3 regions of the Pseudomonas sp. ArH3a genome follow, and region 2 is predicted to be linked to each of the others. Evidence: predicted binding sites of a transcription regulator. Region 2 holds the regulator's gene; each other region holds the start of a gene.
The links. Region 2 encodes FliA, which starts transcription of late flagellar genes. Its sites were predicted from a motif close to CTAAAGTTTNNNNNNNNNNNGCCGNTAA; they were not measured.
Positions count from the first base shown of each region.

Region 1: a site for FliA is predicted at 3,276-3,303, ahead of K0P33_RS01800 (methyl-accepting chemotaxis protein). Genes of this name have one in related genera too.
Region 3: a site for FliA is predicted at 4,493-4,520, ahead of K0P33_RS12170 (methyl-accepting chemotaxis protein). Genes of this name have one in related genera too.

Region 1 covers NZ_CP080330.1:382,397-388,653, reverse strand. Annotated here, with positions in the region: gene K0P33_RS01810 (amino acid adenylation domain-containing protein) at 1-764, shown strand, start outside; gene K0P33_RS01805 (SRPBCC family protein) at 783-1,241, shown strand; gene K0P33_RS01800 (methyl-accepting chemotaxis protein) at 1,281-3,161, opposite strand; partial or broken gene K0P33_RS01795 (sigma factor) at 3,310-3,618, shown strand; rRNA gene rrf (5S ribosomal RNA) at 3,781-3,896, opposite strand; rRNA gene rrf (5S ribosomal RNA) at 4,006-4,121, opposite strand; rRNA gene K0P33_RS01780 (23S ribosomal RNA) at 4,292-6,257, opposite strand, start outside.
Region 2 covers NZ_CP080330.1:5,015,009-5,021,265, forward strand. Annotated here, with positions in the region: gene K0P33_RS22870 (chemotaxis protein CheA) at 1-336, opposite strand, end outside; gene K0P33_RS22875 (protein phosphatase CheZ) at 348-1,136, opposite strand; gene K0P33_RS22880 (chemotaxis response regulator CheY) at 1,155-1,529, opposite strand; gene fliA (RNA polymerase sigma factor FliA) at 1,698-2,438, opposite strand; gene fleN (flagellar synthesis regulator FleN) at 2,435-3,268, opposite strand; gene flhF (flagellar biosynthesis protein FlhF) at 3,374-4,690, opposite strand; gene flhA (flagellar biosynthesis protein FlhA) at 4,702-6,257, opposite strand, start outside.
Region 3 covers NZ_CP080330.1:2,645,906-2,652,162, forward strand. Annotated here, with positions in the region: gene K0P33_RS12165 (sensor histidine kinase) at 1-1,083, shown strand, start outside; gene K0P33_RS12170 (methyl-accepting chemotaxis protein) at 2,307-4,454, opposite strand; gene K0P33_RS12175 (Na+/H+ antiporter NhaC family protein) at 4,699-6,018, shown strand; gene K0P33_RS12180 (N-acetylmuramoyl-L-alanine amidase) at 6,197-6,257, shown strand, end outside.

The DNA.
Region 1 (6,257 bases), 2.1 Mb from region 2:
CACTCGCCAGGGACAACGTCGAACCGGTGCTGGAGTGCCTGCGCCTGTGTGAAACCCAGTGCAAGAAGGTCTTCAATTTCATCTCCACACTGTCGGCCTGCAGCAGCGTCGACGCTCAGGGGAACATCCTTGAAACACTTGCAGTGGCGACGTTGCCGCTCTATCTGAAGAACGGCTACAACCTCTCCAAGTGGGTGGCCGAACGGCTGTTGGGACGAGCGGCCGAGCAAGGTGCCTGGGTCAATATCTATCGCCCGGGCAATATCGCCTTCAACAGCCGCAGCGGTGTTTGCCAGCCGCAAAACAACCGCTTGATGCTGATGCTCAAGGGGTCGTTGCAGCTGGGCCTGGCGCCCCGCCTTGAGGTGAATTTCGACCTGATGCCGGTGGACTTCTTTGCCCGTTTCGTTGCGTTCCATTGCAGCCAATTTTCTGCCAGGCGCAACGTCTTCAACCTGCACAACCCACAGCCCTTGAGCTGGGATCACTACCTTGATGCATTCAGTCAGGCGGGCCACCCCTTCGAACGGGTGAGTGTTGCGCATTGGCAAAGAGCGTTGCGTACGGTGGGCTGCGAGAACGCGCTGTTTGGCGTGCTGGGTTTCTACCTGGATGACCTTTCAGAAGACATCAGCGACATCTCGATGATCTGTCACGACAACGCACGCCAGGGTGTTGAAGCCATGGGCGAGCACTACCCACAAAAGGACCCGGCGCTGTTGCGTAAGGGCTGCGACCACCTCAGGGCCATTGGCTTTCTCTGACCGCTAAAGGACACGCTTATGAAACCGCTGCAACCGGATACATTGATCCGCAACCCGAATGCCGCACCGTTGGTGGCGTCTGTCGAAGTCCCGTGCGAAGCCGCTCGCCTGTGGAACGTGGTAGGCAACTTTGCAGGCTTTGATGCCTTCATTCCCGCCCTTTCGCACATCGACATGACGGGGACAGGTGTAGGCGCATTGCGCACGAAATTTTTCCACGATGGCCATTGCGCTGTAGAGCAACTCAACAGCAGGGACGACGAGGCCATGTGCATGACATGGACCACAATCTACAACACGTTGGGCGTCGCGCGGTTGTGGGCTGCAATGCGCGTGGAAGGGCTTGGCGAGGGGTGCTCCAGGGCGACCTGGACCCTGATGGGCGAGCCACTGGAAACTGAGCAGGCAGAGTTTGAACAGTTTGTGCAGGCGTTCGCCGACAGCGCACTGCAGAACGTGCGCCAGATGCTCGGCTGATCAGCAGGAGCGAGAGGCCTCGCTCCTGCATAAACAGGGTCAGATTTTGAAGCTGTCGACCAATTGCTTCAGACGGCTGGCCTGCTGGGACAGTGCATCGCAGTCCTTGAGCGTTTCGTTGAGGTTAGCCACGCCCTGCTGGTTCAGCAGGTTGATCTGGTTGATGTCGACGTTGAGGGTTTCAACCACAGCGGTCTGCTCTTCGGTGGCGGCAGCAACCGATTGGTTCATGCCATCGATCTCGACGATTCGCTGAGTCACGCTGACCAGGCGCTCACCGGCCTGGTTGGCCACTTCCACGCTTTCTTCGCTGGAGGTCTGGCTGGCGTTCATGGTGGTCACCGCTTCACGCGAACCCACTTGCAGCGAAGTGATCATCTTATGGATCTCTTCGGCGGATTCCTGGGTACGGTGCGCCAAGTTACGCACTTCATCGGCAACCACGGCAAACCCGCGCCCGGCTTCCCCGGCACGCGCGGCCTCGATCGCGGCATTGAGCGCCAACAGGTTGGTTTGCTGGGAGATGCCTTTGATCACATCAAGGATGTGGCCGATGTTGTCGGTGCTGGCGTTCAGGGTTTCGATCTGGGTGCAGGACAGGCTGATTTTTTGCGACAGCTCCGACATCGCCAGGATGGTTTTCTCTACCACCTTGCGACCGTCGTCTGCCTGTTCACTGGCACCACTGGCGTGCTGCGAAGCATCGGCGGCGTTACGCGCGATTTCCTGAGTGGCGGCGCCCAATTCGTTGATCGCCGCGGCCACGCTATTGGTCCGCGCACTTTGCTCGTCCGAACCGATGATCGAAGCGTTGGACGAAGCCATCACGCGCTGGGACAGGTCGTGTACCTGACGCGTTGCCGAAGACACTTCCGAGATGGACGCGTGAATACGCTCGACGAACTGGTTGAAAGCACTGCCAACCTCGCCAAACTCGTCCTTAGTGGTCACGTCCAGGCGGCGAGTCAAATCGCCCTCACCCTGGGCGATGTCCTGCATGGCAACACCCATGGTGGTCAGGGGGCGTAGCAGCACTTGAATCAACAGGCTCAAGAGCACCGCAATGGCGACGACCGCGATTAACATGGCGATCAGCGCAGAAGTACGGAACTTGCCCAGTGGTGCGTAGGCTTTGTCTTTATCGATCGACAGACCGATGTACCAGTCTGCACCGGGCAAACCACTGATCGGGGTGAACGAAAGGATACGGTCCTTGCCATTGAGGACAACGTCCTGGCTGACCTTCTCGATGCGCAGATTAGCGCCAGGGTAGATGTCCTTGAGGTTTTTCATCACCTGGGCCTGGTCAGGACTGACGATGACCTGGCCATCGGCGCTGACCAGAAACGCATGGCCCATGCCGCCGAAGTCTACCGAATTGATGATCTTCACCAGGGTTTGCAAGCTCAGGTCGCCGCCGACCACACCCAGCAGTTCGCCGTTCTTTTTGACCGGCAGAGCGATGGTCACGATCTGCCCGCCCACAGCTGCCATGTAGGGCGGGGTGAGCATGGTTTTATCGGCGGCCACCGCTTGTTTGTACCAGGGACGCTGACGAGGGTCGTAATCGTCGGACATCTTGGCGTCAGGGCGCTGGGTGAACACGCCGTTGGTTTGACCGACATAAGTGAACTGGAAATTCGAGGTGAATGCAGGCTGGTCGACCAGGCCTGGAAGGTCGGCAGCACTGCCCTGATGCGCAACGTTTTGCGCCAGGTTTTCGAGGACCAGAATCCGGCCACTCAGCCAGTTCTGCACACTGCTGGCGGTGAGTTCACCCGATTGCTGGATAGACGACTCCAGGTTTTGCTTGATGGTGCTGCGCTGCAGGTAGTCGTTGTAGAACGTGAATAACGCGAAAGCGAGAACCACGACGCCTGACGCGGCCAACAGAATTTTATGACTGAACTTGAGATTCATTTCATCGACTTCTTTTTGCCAAAGGGGGATGAGCGTGCCGAGTGGAACATTTCATCTAACGGGATAGGCGAACTCTGCGACCGCTCTATTTCGGTGCACGCATGGCTCATCAGTCTTTCGGCCAATTCAGGAAAAATCTTAGAAATTTGTGAGATACATCCTTATTTTGAGTAGGAAACCGACAGGCGGTACAGTCGCACTGGGCAGTGCCGCCGATGCGGCGGACCTGGCGCAAGACACCTGTGTGCAGCTACTGCAAAAGACTGAACGCTTTGAACTCAAGGCGCCTCGGGCTTTTTTGCGCACGATCGCTCGCGGCTTGGTGGTTGATCATTGGCGCCATGAAGAAATCGAGCGCGCTTACCTCGAGTCCATCGCCCATCTGCCGCAAGCGCTGGCACACAGCGCCGAAGCCCGTGCGTTGGTACTGGAGTTTCTGGAGGAAATCACACAGCTGGCAGCGCTGGACGTCTGACCTCGCGACCACCACCAGCGAGCGACGCAGTGTGCAATTCTGCTCACTTGCCGGGAAGTTTCCAGCCGCGAGGGTTCCTAGTTATTAAACCTCTAAACGACAAAACCCCTGTCTGCGTTAGCAGACAGGGGTTTCGGAATTCAATCTTGACGATGACCTACTCTCACATGGGGAAACCCCACACTACCATCGGCGATGCATCGTTTCACTGCTGAGTTCGGGATGGGATCAGGTGGTTCCAATGCTCTATGGTCGTCAAGAAATTCTGTGTACCAGACCGTTGCGTGAGCAACGTGCTGGTGAAATTCATGGACTTCTACATAAACAAAACCCCTGTTTGTGTTAGCAAACAGGGGTTCTGGAATTTAATCTTGACGATGACCTACTCTCACATGGGGAAACCCCACACTACCATCGGCGATGCATCGTTTCACTGCTGAGTTCGGGATGGGATCAGGTGGTTCCAATGCTCTATGGTCGTCAAGAAATTCGGGTACTGAGTCGTGACCTTATGGCCTCGCTTCAGCAAATTGGGTATGTGATAGCTTTCGGTGTTTTGTGAGATCGAACTTTCGGTTCTATCGTCTTCACACACCGCAATCTGATGCTTCTACTTGTTTCCAAGTCCGAAGTAGTCAAATTGCTTGGGTGTTATATGGTCAAGCCTCACGGGCAATTAGTATTGGTTAGCTCAACGCCTCACAGCGCTTACACACCCAACCTATCAACGTCGTAGTCTTCGACGGCCCTTCAGGGGACTCAAGGTCCCAGTGAGATCTCATCTTGAGGCTAGTTTCCCGCTTAGATGCTTTCAGCGGTTATCTATTCCGAACATAGCTACCCGGCAATGCCACTGGCGTGACAACCGGAACACCAGAGGTTCGTCCACTCCGGTCCTCTCGTACTAGGAGCAGCCCCTCTCAAATCTCAAACGTCCACGGCAGATAGGGACCGAACTGTCTCACGACGTTCTAAACCCAGCTCGCGTACCACTTTAAATGGCGAACAGCCATACCCTTGGGACCGGCTTCAGCCCCAGGATGTGATGAGCCGACATCGAGGTGCCAAACACCGCCGTCGATATGAACTCTTGGGCGGTATCAGCCTGTTATCCCCGGAGTACCTTTTATCCGTTGAGCGATGGCCCTTCCATACAGAACCACCGGATCACTAAGACCTACTTTCGTACCTGCTCGACGTGTCTGTCTCGCAGTCAAGCGCGCTTTTGCCTTTATACTCTACGACCGATTTCCGACCGGTCTGAGCGCACCTTCGTACTCCTCCGTTACTCTTTAGGAGGAGACCGCCCCAGTCAAACTACCCACCATACACTGTCCTCGATCCGGATAACGGACCTGAGTTAGAACCTCAAAGTTGCCAGGGTGGTATTTCAAGGTTGGCTCCACGCGAACTGGCGTCCACGCTTCAAAGCCTCCCACCTATCCTACACAAGCAAATTCAAAGTCCAGTGCAAAGCTATAGTAAAGGTTCACGGGGTCTTTCCGTCTAGCCGCGGATACACTGCATCTTCACAGCGATTTCAATTTCACTGAGTCTCGGGTGGAGACAGCGCCGCCATCGTTACGCCATTCGTGCAGGTCGGAACTTACCCGACAAGGAATTTCGCTACCTTAGGACCGTTATAGTTACGGCCGCCGTTTACCGGGGCTTCGATCAAGAGCTTCGCGTTAGCTAACCCCATCAATTAACCTTCCGGCACCGGGCAGGCGTCACACCCTATACGTCCACTTTCGTGTTTGCAGAGTGCTGTGTTTTTAATAAACAGTCGCAGCGGCCTGGTATCTTCGACCGGCATGAGCTTACGGAGCAAGTCCTTCACCCTCACCGGCGCACCTTCTCCCGAAGTTACGGTGCCATTTTGCCTAGTTCCTTCACCCGAGTTCTCTCAAGCGCCTTGGTATTCTCTACCCAACCACCTGTGTCGGTTTGGGGTACGGTTCCTGGTTACCTGAAGCTTAGAAGCTTTTCTTGGAAGCATGGCATCAACCACTTCGTTAACTAAAAGTTAACTCGTCATCAGCTCTCGGCCTTAGAATCCCGGATTTACCTAAGATTCCAGCCTACCACCTTAAACTTGGACAACCAACGCCAAGCTGGCCTAGCCTTCTCCGTCCCTCCATCGCAATAACCAGAAGTACAGGAATATTAACCTGTTTTCCATCGACTACGCTTTTCAGCCTCGCCTTAGGGACCGACTAACCCTGCGTCGATTAACGTTGCGCAGGAAACCTTGGTCTTTCGGCGTGGGTGTTTTTCACACCCATTGTCGTTACTCATGTCAGCATTCGCACTTCTGATACCTCCAGCAAGCTTCTCAACTCACCTTCACAGGCTTACAGAACGCTCCTCTACCGCATCACCTAAGTGATACCCGTAGCTTCGGTGTATGGTTTGAGCCCCGTTACATCTTCCGCGCAGGCCGACTCGACTAGTGAGCTATTACGCTTTCTTTAAAGGGTGGCTGCTTCTAAGCCAACCTCCTAGCTGTCTAAGCCTTCCCACATCGTTTCCCACTTAACCATAACTTTGGGACCTTAGCTGACGGTCTGGGTTGTTTCCCTTTTCACGACGGACGTTAGCACCCGCCGTGTGTCTCCCAT
Region 2 (6,257 bases):
GATCGGGGCACGTTCGCGCACTTCGCTGAACATGCCGTTGACCGCATCCAATGCTTCCAGAATCACGTCCATCAGTTCCGAGTCGACGTGGCGCTCACCCTTACGCAGGATGTCGAACACGTTCTCGGCGATGTGACAGCACTCCACCAGCTCATGGAGCTGGAGGAAGCCGGCGCCCCCTTTTACAGTGTGAAAACCGCGAAAAATTGCATTGAGCAGGTTCGCATCATCCGGTCGACTTTCCAGCTCGACCAGTTGTTCGGACAGTTGCTCTAAAATTTCGCCGGCCTCTACAAGGAAATCCTGAAGGATTTCTTCATCGGCGCCGAAGCTCATGTGGGTGCTCCTTAGAAGCCTAAACTGGATAACAGGTCATCTACGTCATCCTGACCTGACATAACGTCTTCACGTTTATCGGCATGAATCTGCGGACCTTCACCCTTGGCGAGATGTTTTTGTGGATCTTTTTCCGAGAGGATCGCTTCGCGGTCATGTTCGATGCCGGCAAAACGATCAACTTGGCCGGCCATGAGCACCAATTTGAGCAGGTTGCTTTCCACTTCGGTGACCAGTTGGGTCACGCGTTTGATCACCTGACCGGTGAGGTCCTGGTAATCCTGGGCCAGCAGAATGTCATTGAGGTTGCTGGCAACCGTACGGTTGTCCTGCTCGCTGCGCGACAAAAAGCCGTCGACCCGACGCGCCAAATCACGAAACTCTTCGGCCCCCACTTCGCGACGCATGAAGCGGCCCCAGTCAACGCTCAGGGCTTGTGCTTCGGTGGTCATGCCATTGACCAAGGGCGTTGCGTTTTCCACCAGGTCCATGGTGCGGTTGGCCGCCGCCTCTGTCAGCCTGACCACATAGGACAGGCGTTCGGTGGCATCGGTAATTTGCGAAATTTCTTCGGCCTGGGGCATGTGCGGGTCAATCTGAAAATTGACGATCGCACTGTGCAGCTCGCGTGTGAGCTTGCCCACTTCCTGGTACAGGCCGCGGTCACGGGTCTGGTTAAGCTCATGGATTAACTGCACCGCGTCGCCGAACTGGCCTTTTTCAAGGCTTTCAACCAACTGGTGAGCATGCTTTTTCAGGGTCGACTCAAAGTCTCCCTGTGACGTTTCTTTATGCTCCATAGCTCCCCCGTGGCAGCATCAATGACCGATGCGTTCGAAGATTTTTTCGATCTTCTCTTTCAAGGCCTGTGCAGTGAATGGCTTGACCACGTAGCCGTTTACCCCAGCTTGGGCGGCTTCGATGATCTGTTCACGCTTGGCTTCGGCGGTCACCATCAACACAGGCAGGCTGCGCAGTTTTTCATCGGCGCGCACGTGGCGCAGCAAGTCGATGCCGGTCATGCCCGGCATGTTCCAGTCGGTTACCAGAAAGTCAATGCTCCCGCTGTTGAGGATCGGAATCGCCGTAATGCCGTCATCCGCCTCGACCGTGTTAGTGAACCCAAGGTCACGCAACAGGTTTTTTATGATCCGCCGCATCGTTGAGAAGTCATCAACGATGAGGATTTTCATGTTCTTGTCCAATTCGACCTCCAAGCAGTCTTAAACGCGCCCAGCACCTGGACGCGCCATTTCAATCAACAGGCGTTACACAAAAAGGACTGCCCAGGGCACCACGCAACGAACCCGCGAAAGCATGCAGCCTTCGCGGTAGCGTCTGCAGTGTCCCCACACTGCCTGTCAGCGCGTGCGCCACTCTCCCAATCGCCCCCGCAAGCGGGCTGCGCACTGGCTGTGCAACTGGCTGACACGCGATTCGCTGACCCCCAGGACCTCACCGATTTCCTTGAGGTTCAGCTCTTCGTCGTAGTACAGCGACAACACCAGTCGCTCACGCTCCGGCAAATTGGCAATCGCGTCCGCCAACGCCCCCTGGAAACGTTCGTCTTCCAGGTCGCGCGACGGCTCCAGATGTGCACTCGCGCCATCCTCGTGCAGCCCTTCGTGTTCGCCGTCCTGCAACAGGTCGTCGAAACTGAACAGGCGGCTGCCCAAGGTATCGTTCAAAATCCCGTAGTAATCGTCGAGACTCAATTGGAGTTCGGCCGCAACTTCATGATCTTTAGCGTCACGACCGGTTTTTGCTTCAATTGAGCGAATTGCGTCACTGACCATTCGCGTGTTGCGGTGTACCGAACGCGGCGCCCAATCCCCTTTACGCACCTCATCGAGCATCGCGCCACGTATACGAATACCCGCATACGTCTCGAAACTCGCGCCTTTGCTCGCGTCGTATTTGGTCGACACTTCGAGCAAACCAATCATGCCGGCCTGGATGAGGTCTTCGACCTGCACGCTGGCGGGCAGGCGTGCCAGCAAGTGGTAGGCAATGCGCTTGACCAGCGGCGCATAGCGCTCGATCAACTCGCCCTGGCTGTCACGTGCCGACTTTTTGTAAAGGTTGTAGCCGCTGGCTGTCATAGCACCGGTCCTGCGCTCGTCTGATGCACCAATCGCTCGACGAAAAACTCCAGATGCCCCCGAGGGTTAGCGGGCAACGGCCAAGTATCGACCTTCTGAGCAATAGCCTTGAACGCCAATGCGCATTTGGAACGAGGGAACGCTTCGTAGACTGCACGCTGCTTTTGCACAGCCTTGCGTACACACTCGTCATAGGGAACTGCGCCCACGTATTGTAGGGCGACATCGAGGAAGCGATCCGTGACCTTGGTCAACTTGGCGAACAGGTTTCGCCCTTCTTGCGGGCTTTGGGCCATGTTGGCCAACACGCGAAAGCGATTCATGCCGTAGTCACGGTTAAGCAATTTGATCAGGGCGTAGGCGTCGGTGATCGACGTAGGTTCGTCGCAGACCACCAGCAACACTTCTTGCGCGGCGCGCACAAAGCTGACCACCGACTCGCCGATCCCGGCGGCGGTGTCGATCACCAGCACGTCGAGGTTGTCGCCGATATCGCTGAACGCCTGGATCAGGCCGGCATGCTGCGCCGGGCTCAGGTGCACCATGCTCTGGGTGCCCGAGGCGGCCGGCACGATACGAATGCCACCGGGGCCCTGCAGCAGCACATCGCGCAGCTCGCAGCGGCCTTCGATCACATCGGCAAGGGTATGTTTGGGTGTCAGCCCCAGCAGAACGTCGACGTTCGCCAGGCCCAGGTCAGCATCCAGCAGCATGACGCGACGGCCAAGCTCTGCCAGGGCCAGGGACAAATTCACTGACACGTTAGTTTTCCCGACGCCACCTTTGCCGCCGGTCACCGCGATCACCTGTACGGGATGCATGCTGCCCATTTTATTTCTTTACCTTGTCTTGCTTAGACGCAGGCTACATGGCTTGGCCGCGTGAATCGCTTGCAGACCATCGATGTAGGTACATTTCACGGTGTTCATCCCGCCTCAACCGACCCGTTTTGCCGGGTGGTGGTAAAGGTCGGCGAACATATCGGCCATCGCTTCCTCGCTAGGCTCTTCTTGCATTTGCACGCTGACAGCACGGCTGACCAACTGATGACGGCGCGGCAGATGCAGATCATCCGGAATCCGCGGCCCGTCGGTCAGGTAAGCAACCGGTAATTCATGACTGATAGCCAGGCTCAGCACTTCGCCCAGGCTCGCGGTTTCGTCGAGCTTGGTGAGGATGCAACCGGCCAGGCCGCAGCGCTTGTAGCTGTGGTAGGCAGCGGTAAGAACCTGTTTCTGGCTGGTGGTTGCAAGCACCAGGTAATTCTTCGACTTGATGCCACGCCCGGCCAGGCTTTCCAGCTGCATGCGCAGCGCCGGGTCGCTGGCTTGCAGGCCGGCGGTGTCGATCAGCACCACGCGCTTGCGCAGCAGCGGGTCGAGGGCGTTGGCCAGGGACTGGCCCGGGTCGACGTGGGTCACCGACACATTGAGGATGCGGCCCAGGGTCTTGAGCTGCTCCTGGGCGCCGATGCGGTAGCTGTCCATGCTCACCAGCGCGATGTTCTGCGCGCCGTACTTGAGCACATAACGCGCCGCCAGCTTGGCCAGGGTGGTGGTCTTGCCCATGCCGGCAGGGCCGACCATGGCAATCACACCGCCCTCTTCCAGGGGTTCGATTTCCGGGGTGACGATCATGCGCGCCAAGTGCGCCAGCAACATGCGCCAGGCTTGGCGCGGCTCCTCGACCTCGGCGGTGAGCGCCAGCAAGTCACGGGACAACGGGCCGGACAGGCCGATCCGTTGCAGGCGACGCCACAGGTTAGCCTGTTGCGGCTTACTGCCTTGCAACTGGTTCCACGCCAAGGAGCCCAACTGTACTTCGAGCAGCTCACGCAGGCCATTGAGTTCAAAACGCATCGAATCAAACACGCGTTGGTCGACTGCGGCGGCCGGTGCCGGCGCTGCAGGACGTGGCGGCTCTTTGAATGTTGGTTCCACCAGCGGCTCGGAAGCAGTAAGCGGCAGGCCGGCGAACAGCTGGCGATTGGTGGTGGCGTCGCTGTCGCCACGCATGCTCAGCTCAGCCTGGGCCGAGACAATGCGCGAGGCGGTCTTGCGCAACTCGTCTTCGAGTTCCATGTTCGGCACGCGCGGCGCCAGCGCCGAGGGCGTGTAATCCAGGGCAGCCGTCAGCTCGACACCGCCGGCAATACGACGGTTACCGATAATCGCGGCATCGGCGCCCAGCTCATCACGTACCAGTTTCATGGCCTGACGCATATCGGCGGCGAAAAAACGCTTAACTTGCATATCCCACTACCTCAGCCGTTGGGCCCTACTGTCGCGACGATAGTCACTTGCTTGTTGTCAGGAATTTCCTGATAAGCCAAAACGTGCAAATTCGGCACTGCCAGGCGTCCAAACCGCGACAACATCGCGCGGACCGGGCCTGCCACCAGCAGAATCACTGGGTGGCCCTGCATTTCCTGGCGCTGAGCGGCTTCGATCAACGAACGCTGCAGCTTTTCAGCCATGCTTGGCTCCAGCAGAACGCCTTCTTCCTGGCCTTGTCCGGCCTTCTGAATACTATTGAGCAATATCTGTTCCAACCTTGGCTCCAAGGTGATCACAGGCAGCTCAGACTCAACCCCTACAATGCTTTGCACGATTGCGCGGGACAACCCGACGCGCACCGCCGCCACCAGCGCGGCAGTATCTTGACTCTTAGCGGCATTGTTAGCGATGGCCTCGGCAATGCTGCGAATGTCGCGTACCGGCACCTGTTCGGCGAGCAACGCCTGCAACACCTTGAGCAATTGCGACAGCGACAACACGCCCGGCACCAGCTCTTCGGCCAATTTTGGCGAGGCTTTGGCCAGCAACCCCATCAATTGCTGGACTTCCTCATGGCCGATCAGCTCGTGGGAGTGCTTGTACAGAATCTGGTTAAGGTGGGTGGCGACCACCGTGCTGGCGTCGACCACGGTGTACCCCAGCGATTGCGCCTGGCTGCGCTGGCTGACTTCGATCCACACCGCTTCCAGGCCAAAAGCCGGATCTTTGGCGGTGATGCCGTTGAGCGTGCCGAAGACTTGACCGGGGTTGATCGCCAGTTCGCGGTCGGGGTAAATCTCGGCTTCGGCGAGGATCACGCCCATCAGGGTCAGGCGGTAGGCGCTGGGTGCCAGGTCGAGGTTGTCGCGGATATGCACGGTGGGCATCAAGAAGCCCAGGTCTTGGGACAGCTTCTTACGCACGCCCTTGATCCGCGCGAGCAATTGCCCACCTTGGTTGCGGTCCACCAGCGGAATCAGGCGGTAGCCGACTTCCAGGCCGATCATGTCGATCGGGGTTACGTCGTCCCAGCCCAGCTCCTTGGTTTCCTGGGTGCGGGCCGGGGATGGCAGCAACTCCTGCTGACGCGCGACCTCCTGCAACGCTTGAACCTTGACGGCGTTTTGCTTTTTCCAGAACAGGTAGGCGCCGCCACCGGCCAGGGCCGCCATGGTCAGGAATGATACGTGGGGCATGCCCGGCACGATGCCCATGATCGCCATGATGCCGGCCGCCACGGCCAGGGCCTTGGGCGATGCGAACATCTGCCGGCTGATCTGCTTGCCCATGTCTTCGGAGCCCGAAGCACGGGTGACCATGATGGCCGCCGCTGTGGATAACAACAGTGATGGCAATTGCGCCACTAAACCGTCACCGATGGTCAGCAAGGCGTACACCCTGCCCGCATCGCCGAAGGTCATGCCGTGTTGGAAGATGCCGACGGCTATCCCGCCGATCAAGTTGATGAACAGAATCAACAGGCCAGCGATGGCATCACCGCGTACGAATTTGCTGGCACCGTCCATGGAGCCGTAGAACTCGG
Region 3 (6,257 bases), 2.4 Mb from region 2:
TATTTTCGTATCGATTTTGCCGACATTCATTGGCGTTCCCGCTCGCTGTGGGACCAGGAATTACCGCGACTGCCCGAAGCCGGGCTCAAGGGCAACTTGCAGCTAGGCCCGGAAGGCCAGCAACTGCTGGTGTTGCGCGCGGACTACAAGCGTTTTGGCCAGTCGATTTCCATCAGCGTGGCCCAGGACTACACGCCGGTGCGGGAAAGTTTCCGTTTGATGCGTCAGATCGGCCTGGTGATGGGCCTCGCGGCATTGCTGCTGGTACTGATCCTGCAACGGGTGACCGTGCGCCGAGCCTTGCGCCCGCTGGAAACCTCTCGCGAGCAGATCGCCCAATTGCAACAGGGCCAGCGCTCGCAACTCGATACCCAGGTACCGCTGGAGCTGGAACCGCTGGTGGCGCAGATCAACCACCTGCTGGCCCACACCGAAGACAGCCTCAAGCGTTCGCGCAATGCGTTGGGCAATTTGGGGCATGCGCTGAAAACACCCTTGGCCGTGCTGTTGAGCGTGGCATCCAGCGAACAGCTCAAGGCCCATCCCGAACTGAGCAAGCTCTTGCGTGAACAGCTGGAGCACGTGCAGCAACGCCTGAATCGCGAACTCAACCGCGCGCGCCTTGCCGGTGAAACCCTGCCGGGCGCCTTGTTTGATTGCGAAAAAGAGCTGCCGGGTCTGTTGGCAACGCTAAACATGATCCACGGTGAACACCTGGACTTGAGTTACCACGTCACGCCGGGCCTGCAATTGCCGTGGGACCGCGAAGACCTGCTGGAACTGCTCGGCAACTTGCTGGACAACGCCTGCAAATGGGCGGATGCGGAAATACGCTTGGTCATCAGCGAAACGCCGCGCAGCTATCTGCTGGCTGTGGAGGACGATGGTCCCGGCATTCCGCAGAGTCAGCGCGACCAGGTGTTCAGCCGTGGCACGCGCCTGGACGAGCAAATTGATGGCCATGGCCTGGGGCTGGGGATCGTGCGGGATATCGTCGAGGTGTGGGGTGGGGTGTTGCAGTTGCAGGAGAGTGAGTTGGGCGGGCTAAAGGTGCTGATCGAATTGCCCAAGCGCCAGGCCTGACCCACCGTCATCGCGGCGTAGGTATCTACACATCTTTTTATGGGCTGAATTCTTTGGTTGTCGCGGGGGGCTGGGTACATATCCGTTGCTGCGGTAACGGCTTCGTATGGTTCCGCTCTTACAGCGGGTCACTTTTGGAAAAGAGCCCGGAATGCCGGCCCAGCCAAAAGTAACCAAAAGGGCTCTTGCCCCACCACTCGGTGCCTCGCCTAGGCTCGGCATGCCCTCACTCCGGCTTGAATCCGTGGGCCGCCGCCATGGGCCATCCTTGGCCCATGGCGGCTAACCCGGCGTCCTGCCGGGTTACCCACGGATTCAAGCCTGCGTTCGGCCAGCGTGGTTTAACGGGGCGCCTCAGATCAAGATCAAAAGCAAGAGCACGGCGGCCTAGTAGCCGACCTGAGTGGTTAGATCAAAAGCAAAACCGAGGCGGCCTGACAGCCGACCTGATATTTGAAACTGAACTCAATCTAATGTGGGAGCTGGCTTGCCTGCGATGCAGACACCTCGGTCCATCAAGTACACCGAGTTGATGCCATCGCAGGCAAGCCAGCTCCCACAGAAAAGCAGAGCACTGCGGTCTGGCAGCTAAACTCGGTCAAAATTGTGGGAGCGGGCTTGCTCGCGAAGGCGGTGGGTCAGTTACATATGAGCTGACTGACACACCGCCTTCGCGAGCAAGCCCGCTCCCACATTGGGACCTCAGTACATCAGCTAGAAAGGGTGGTGCTCTGCTTCTGCTCTGCTTCTGTCTTGCTTTTGCTTCTACCACTCAGGTCGGCTACTAGGCCGCCGTGCTCTTGCTTTTGATCTTGATCTTGATCTGAGGCGCCCCGTTAACCACGATGGCCGAACGCAGGCTTGAATCCGTGGGTAACCCGGCAGGACGCCGGGTTAGCCGCGATGGGCCAAGGATGGCCCATGGCGGCGGCCCACGGATTCAAGCCGGAGTGAGGGCATGCCGAGCCTAGGCGAGGCACCGAGTGGTGGGGCAAGAGCCCTTTTGGTTACTTTTGGCTGGGCCGGCATTCCGGGCTCTTTTCCAAAAGTGACCCGCCGTAAGGGCGGAACCAATAGCCGCCGTTACCGCAGCAACGGATATGTACTCATATCTACCTAAAAACCCGGTCAAAAACTTAGCGCAACACAAAAAGTTGCGTAGATACCTATGGCCATCGCGGGTAAGCCCGACTCCCACATTAATCATTCGACATTTTGAAGATTTAGACCCTGAACTGATCCATCAACCCCTGCTGCTGATTAGCCAGGCTGTTCAACGCCTGGCTCACCCGCGCCGATTCATTTGCCTGCTCTGACAGCGACTCGGTCACATCCCGGATCGTCGCCACGTTGCTGTTGATCTCTTCGGCCACCGCGCTTTGCTCTTCGGCGGCGCTGGCGATTTGCAGGTTCATGTCGCTGATCACCGTGACCGCCTCGCCAATCTGGCGCAGGGCGGTGACCGCTTGGCCGACTTGCTCGACACTGCCCTGGGCCTGGCGATAGCTGTTGCCCATGGAGCCGACCACTTCGGTGGTGCCGTTTTGCAGTTGCTCGATCACCACGCGGGTTTCCTCAACCGATTCCTGGGTGCGCCGCGCCAGGTTGCGCACTTCGTCGGCGACCACGGCAAACCCACGGCCGGCCTCACCGGCACGCGCGGCTTCGATGGCGGCGTTGAGTGCCAGCAGGTTGGTTTGCTCGGCAATGCCCCGAATCACTTCCAGTACCGAACCGATTTTCTCGCTATTGGCCGCCAAGCCTTCGACCTGAACCATGGCGGTGCTCATGTCCGCCGCCAGGTGCCCGATGTTGGTGGTGGTGCGGTCGATCACGGTCAAGCCTTCGCGGGTGGCCTGGTCGGCATCGCGCGCAGCGTGTGCCGCTTGGGCGGCGCTGCGGGCCACGTCCTGGGCGGTGGCGCTCATTTCGTGGGAGGCGGTGGCCACTTGGTCAACTTGGCGATATTGCTGCTCCATGCCGGCGCTGGTTTGTGTGGCAATCGCAGCGGACTGGTCGGCGGTGCCACGGGCGTCCTGAACCGAGCGTTTGACCTCGGCAATAATAGGTTGCAGCTTGTCGAGGAAGCGGTTGAACCAACCGGCCAGTTGCCCCAGCTCATCGTGTTTGTCGTAGGCCAGGCGGCGGGTCAGGTCGCCTTCGCCACTGGCAATGTCTTCCAGCATGCGCGCCACGCCGAGGATCGGCCGGGTCACGCTGCGCGCCATCAGCCACACCAGGACCAAGCCGACCACCGCCGCCAACAAGCCCAGGCTCAGTTCCAGCAAGGTGCCGCGGGTGTTATCGGCATCCAGTTGCGCCTTCAGTACTTCGGCGGGGCCGACCAGGACTGTTTCCGGCACATCCAGCAACACGCCCCACGGCTTGCCGCCGGGAATGGGTGCGAAGGGCGCCAATACCTTGAGTTGATGGTCGGTGCGCAAGCTATGGATCTGCGTGCTGGTCGCCAGTGCGCTGATCAATTGCGCGCCGCTGGCCGTGTCGACTTTATCCAGGCGCTGGCTGAGTTTGCTGGCGTCCGGGCTGTAGCCGGCGAGCAAACCGCTGGGGCTGAGGATGCTGACTTGGGTCTGGCCGTCATACAGCTTCTGGCTCGCCTGTTGGCTCACGGCCTGCAGGCTGTTGAGGTTGATGTCCACCGACAGCGAGGCGATGACTTTGCCGTTGACCATCAACGGGAACACGATGCTGGTCATCAGCACGTTTTGCCCGTCGATTACATAAAAGTACGGTTCGATCACGCAGGGTTTCAGGGAGGTGCGCGGGCACGTGAACCAGGCGTTGGCTTTTTCTCCGCTCGGCCCGACGCTGGTGTCGGCCATGTCACTTTCCGGCAGCGACATGGAAGTCAGCTTGCCCGGCGTCGGCTGCGACCAGTAAAGGGCAAAGCGGCCTTTGTCATTGCTGCCCAGCTCCGCCTGGTTGGCGAACAACTCGTCTTTGCCATCCAGCGCGTTGGCTTCGAACACGAGCGACAAACCGAGCAGGTCTGGGTTGGCCTGTAGCGCGGCCTTGACCTGGCGGGTCAGGTCTTCGCGGGTGTCGAAGGCGTCGAGGAAGCGCTTTTCGGCCTGTTCGCGCAAAAACAGCACTTGGCGGGAAAAACCATGACCGTACTGGTAGGCGTCCATGAATTGCTGGCGAATCCCCAACGCCTGCACTTCACCTTGGGCCTCGATGCGCGCCTGGGCAGACTCGTCGAGCATTTGCATACTCGAGGCTTTGACCTGCTGCGAGCTGTGCTCCATGCGATACAGCGACAGACCCACCAGCAGGGTCACGATCCCCAGCAGGCACAGGCCGGCGAGCAGGGTGATTTTCCATTGAATGGAGAGCTGTCTGAGGGGCATCGAGGAGCATCCTTAACCTGAAAACGCAGAGAGCCTCTGTATCGGCCGTTATTGTTGCTTCTTTATTATTTAAACGTTCAATTTAATGCTGAAAGCGACGCCGCTTTTTGACATGCGCGCCCGCCTGCTGCAAAGTGCGCGCCCTCTAATAAGACCTCCTAAAGCCTGCACGCCGGCAGCCAACCCCATGGCCGCTCGGAAGCGGGCATGCCTGTTTTTATGTTTCTGTCTTGAGGTAACCATGATTAACGCAGTCATCGCCGCGGTCGGCACCATGCTGGTGCTCAGTTTGTCCCGCGTGCATGTGGTCATCGCCATCATTGTTGGCGCCCTGGTGGGTGGCTTGACCGGTGGCCTGGGCATTGAGGCCACGCTCAAGGCCTTCAACGGCGGTTTGGGTGGCGGCGCGACCGTGGCGTTGTCCTACGCCTTGCTCGGCGCTTTCGCGGTGGCGATTGCCAAGTCCGGCCTGGCCCATGCCCTGGCGGACAAGGCGTTGACGCTGGTGGACCGCCAGGAAGCCACCGGCGGCAGCCACGTCAAATGGCTGCTGATCGGCCTGTTGTGGGTGGTGGCGATTGCCTCGCAGAACATCCTGCCGATCCACATCGCATTTATCCCGCTGCTGGTGCCGCCACTGTTATACGTGCTGACCAAGCTGCAACTGGACCGCCGGCTGATCGCCTGTGTAATGACCTTCGGCCTGATCACCCCGTATATGTTCCTGCCGGTGGGCTTCGGCAATATCTTTCTCAACCAGATCCTGCTGGCCAACGTGGCCAAGAGCGGCGTGGACATCAGCCAGGTCAACGTCACCCACGCCATGGGCCTACCGGCGCTGGGCATGGTGGTTGGCTTGCTGGTGGCGGTGTTTGTCAGTTACCGCAAAAAACGCGTGTACGACCTGGAGAAAATCGAGCGGGTCGAGCAGGTGGCAGTGCAGTACAACCCGCTGACCCTGCTGGTGGCCGGGCTGGCGATTGCTTCGGCGTTCATCATTCAGCTGTGGCTGGACTCGATGATCATCGGCGCCCTGGCTGGGTTCCTGATCTTTTCGGTGTCGGGCATTGTGCGCTGGCGCGAAACCGACGATTTGTTCACCGAAGGCATGAAGATGATGGCGATGATCGGCTTCATCATGATCGCCTCCTCGGGCTTTGCCGAAGTGCTCAAGGCCACCGGTGACGTGCGCTCGCTGGTGGAAGCCTCGGCGGCGTTTATCGGCCACAGCCGTGGCGTGGGCGCGTTGCTGATGTTGCTGGTGGGGCTGCTGGTGACGATGGGCATTGGTTCGTCGTTTTCCACGGTGCCGATTCTTGCGGCGATTTTTGTGCCGTTGTGTGTGCAACTGGGGTTCAGCCCGCTGGCCATTGTGTGCATCGTCGGCACCGCAGGTGCGCTTGGCGATGCTGGCTCGCCTGCGTCGGATTCCACCCTCGGGCCGACCTCTGGGCTCAATATTGATGGTCAGCACCATCACATCTGGGACACAGTGGTGCCGACCTTCTTGCACTACAACATTCCGTTGTTGGCGTTTGGGTGGCTGGCAGCGATGACCCTTTAGTGCTTGCAGGCGTGTAGCGACACCCTCGGTGATTGAGGCTAAACAGAGAATTTGCCTGAAGGTGCTCTTTTTTATGTAAGACCTTTCTCTATTCGGCACTCAGGCAGCATCTGTGCGGTATTTGGGTGGCAAGGGTCTTTACATTCTTGAGCATCTTATTCGCCGCTCAGGTACACCGATGAAAACGCTGATCCTTTTCCTAGCCATCCTGACCATGGCAGGCTGCACCACGGGCCCGA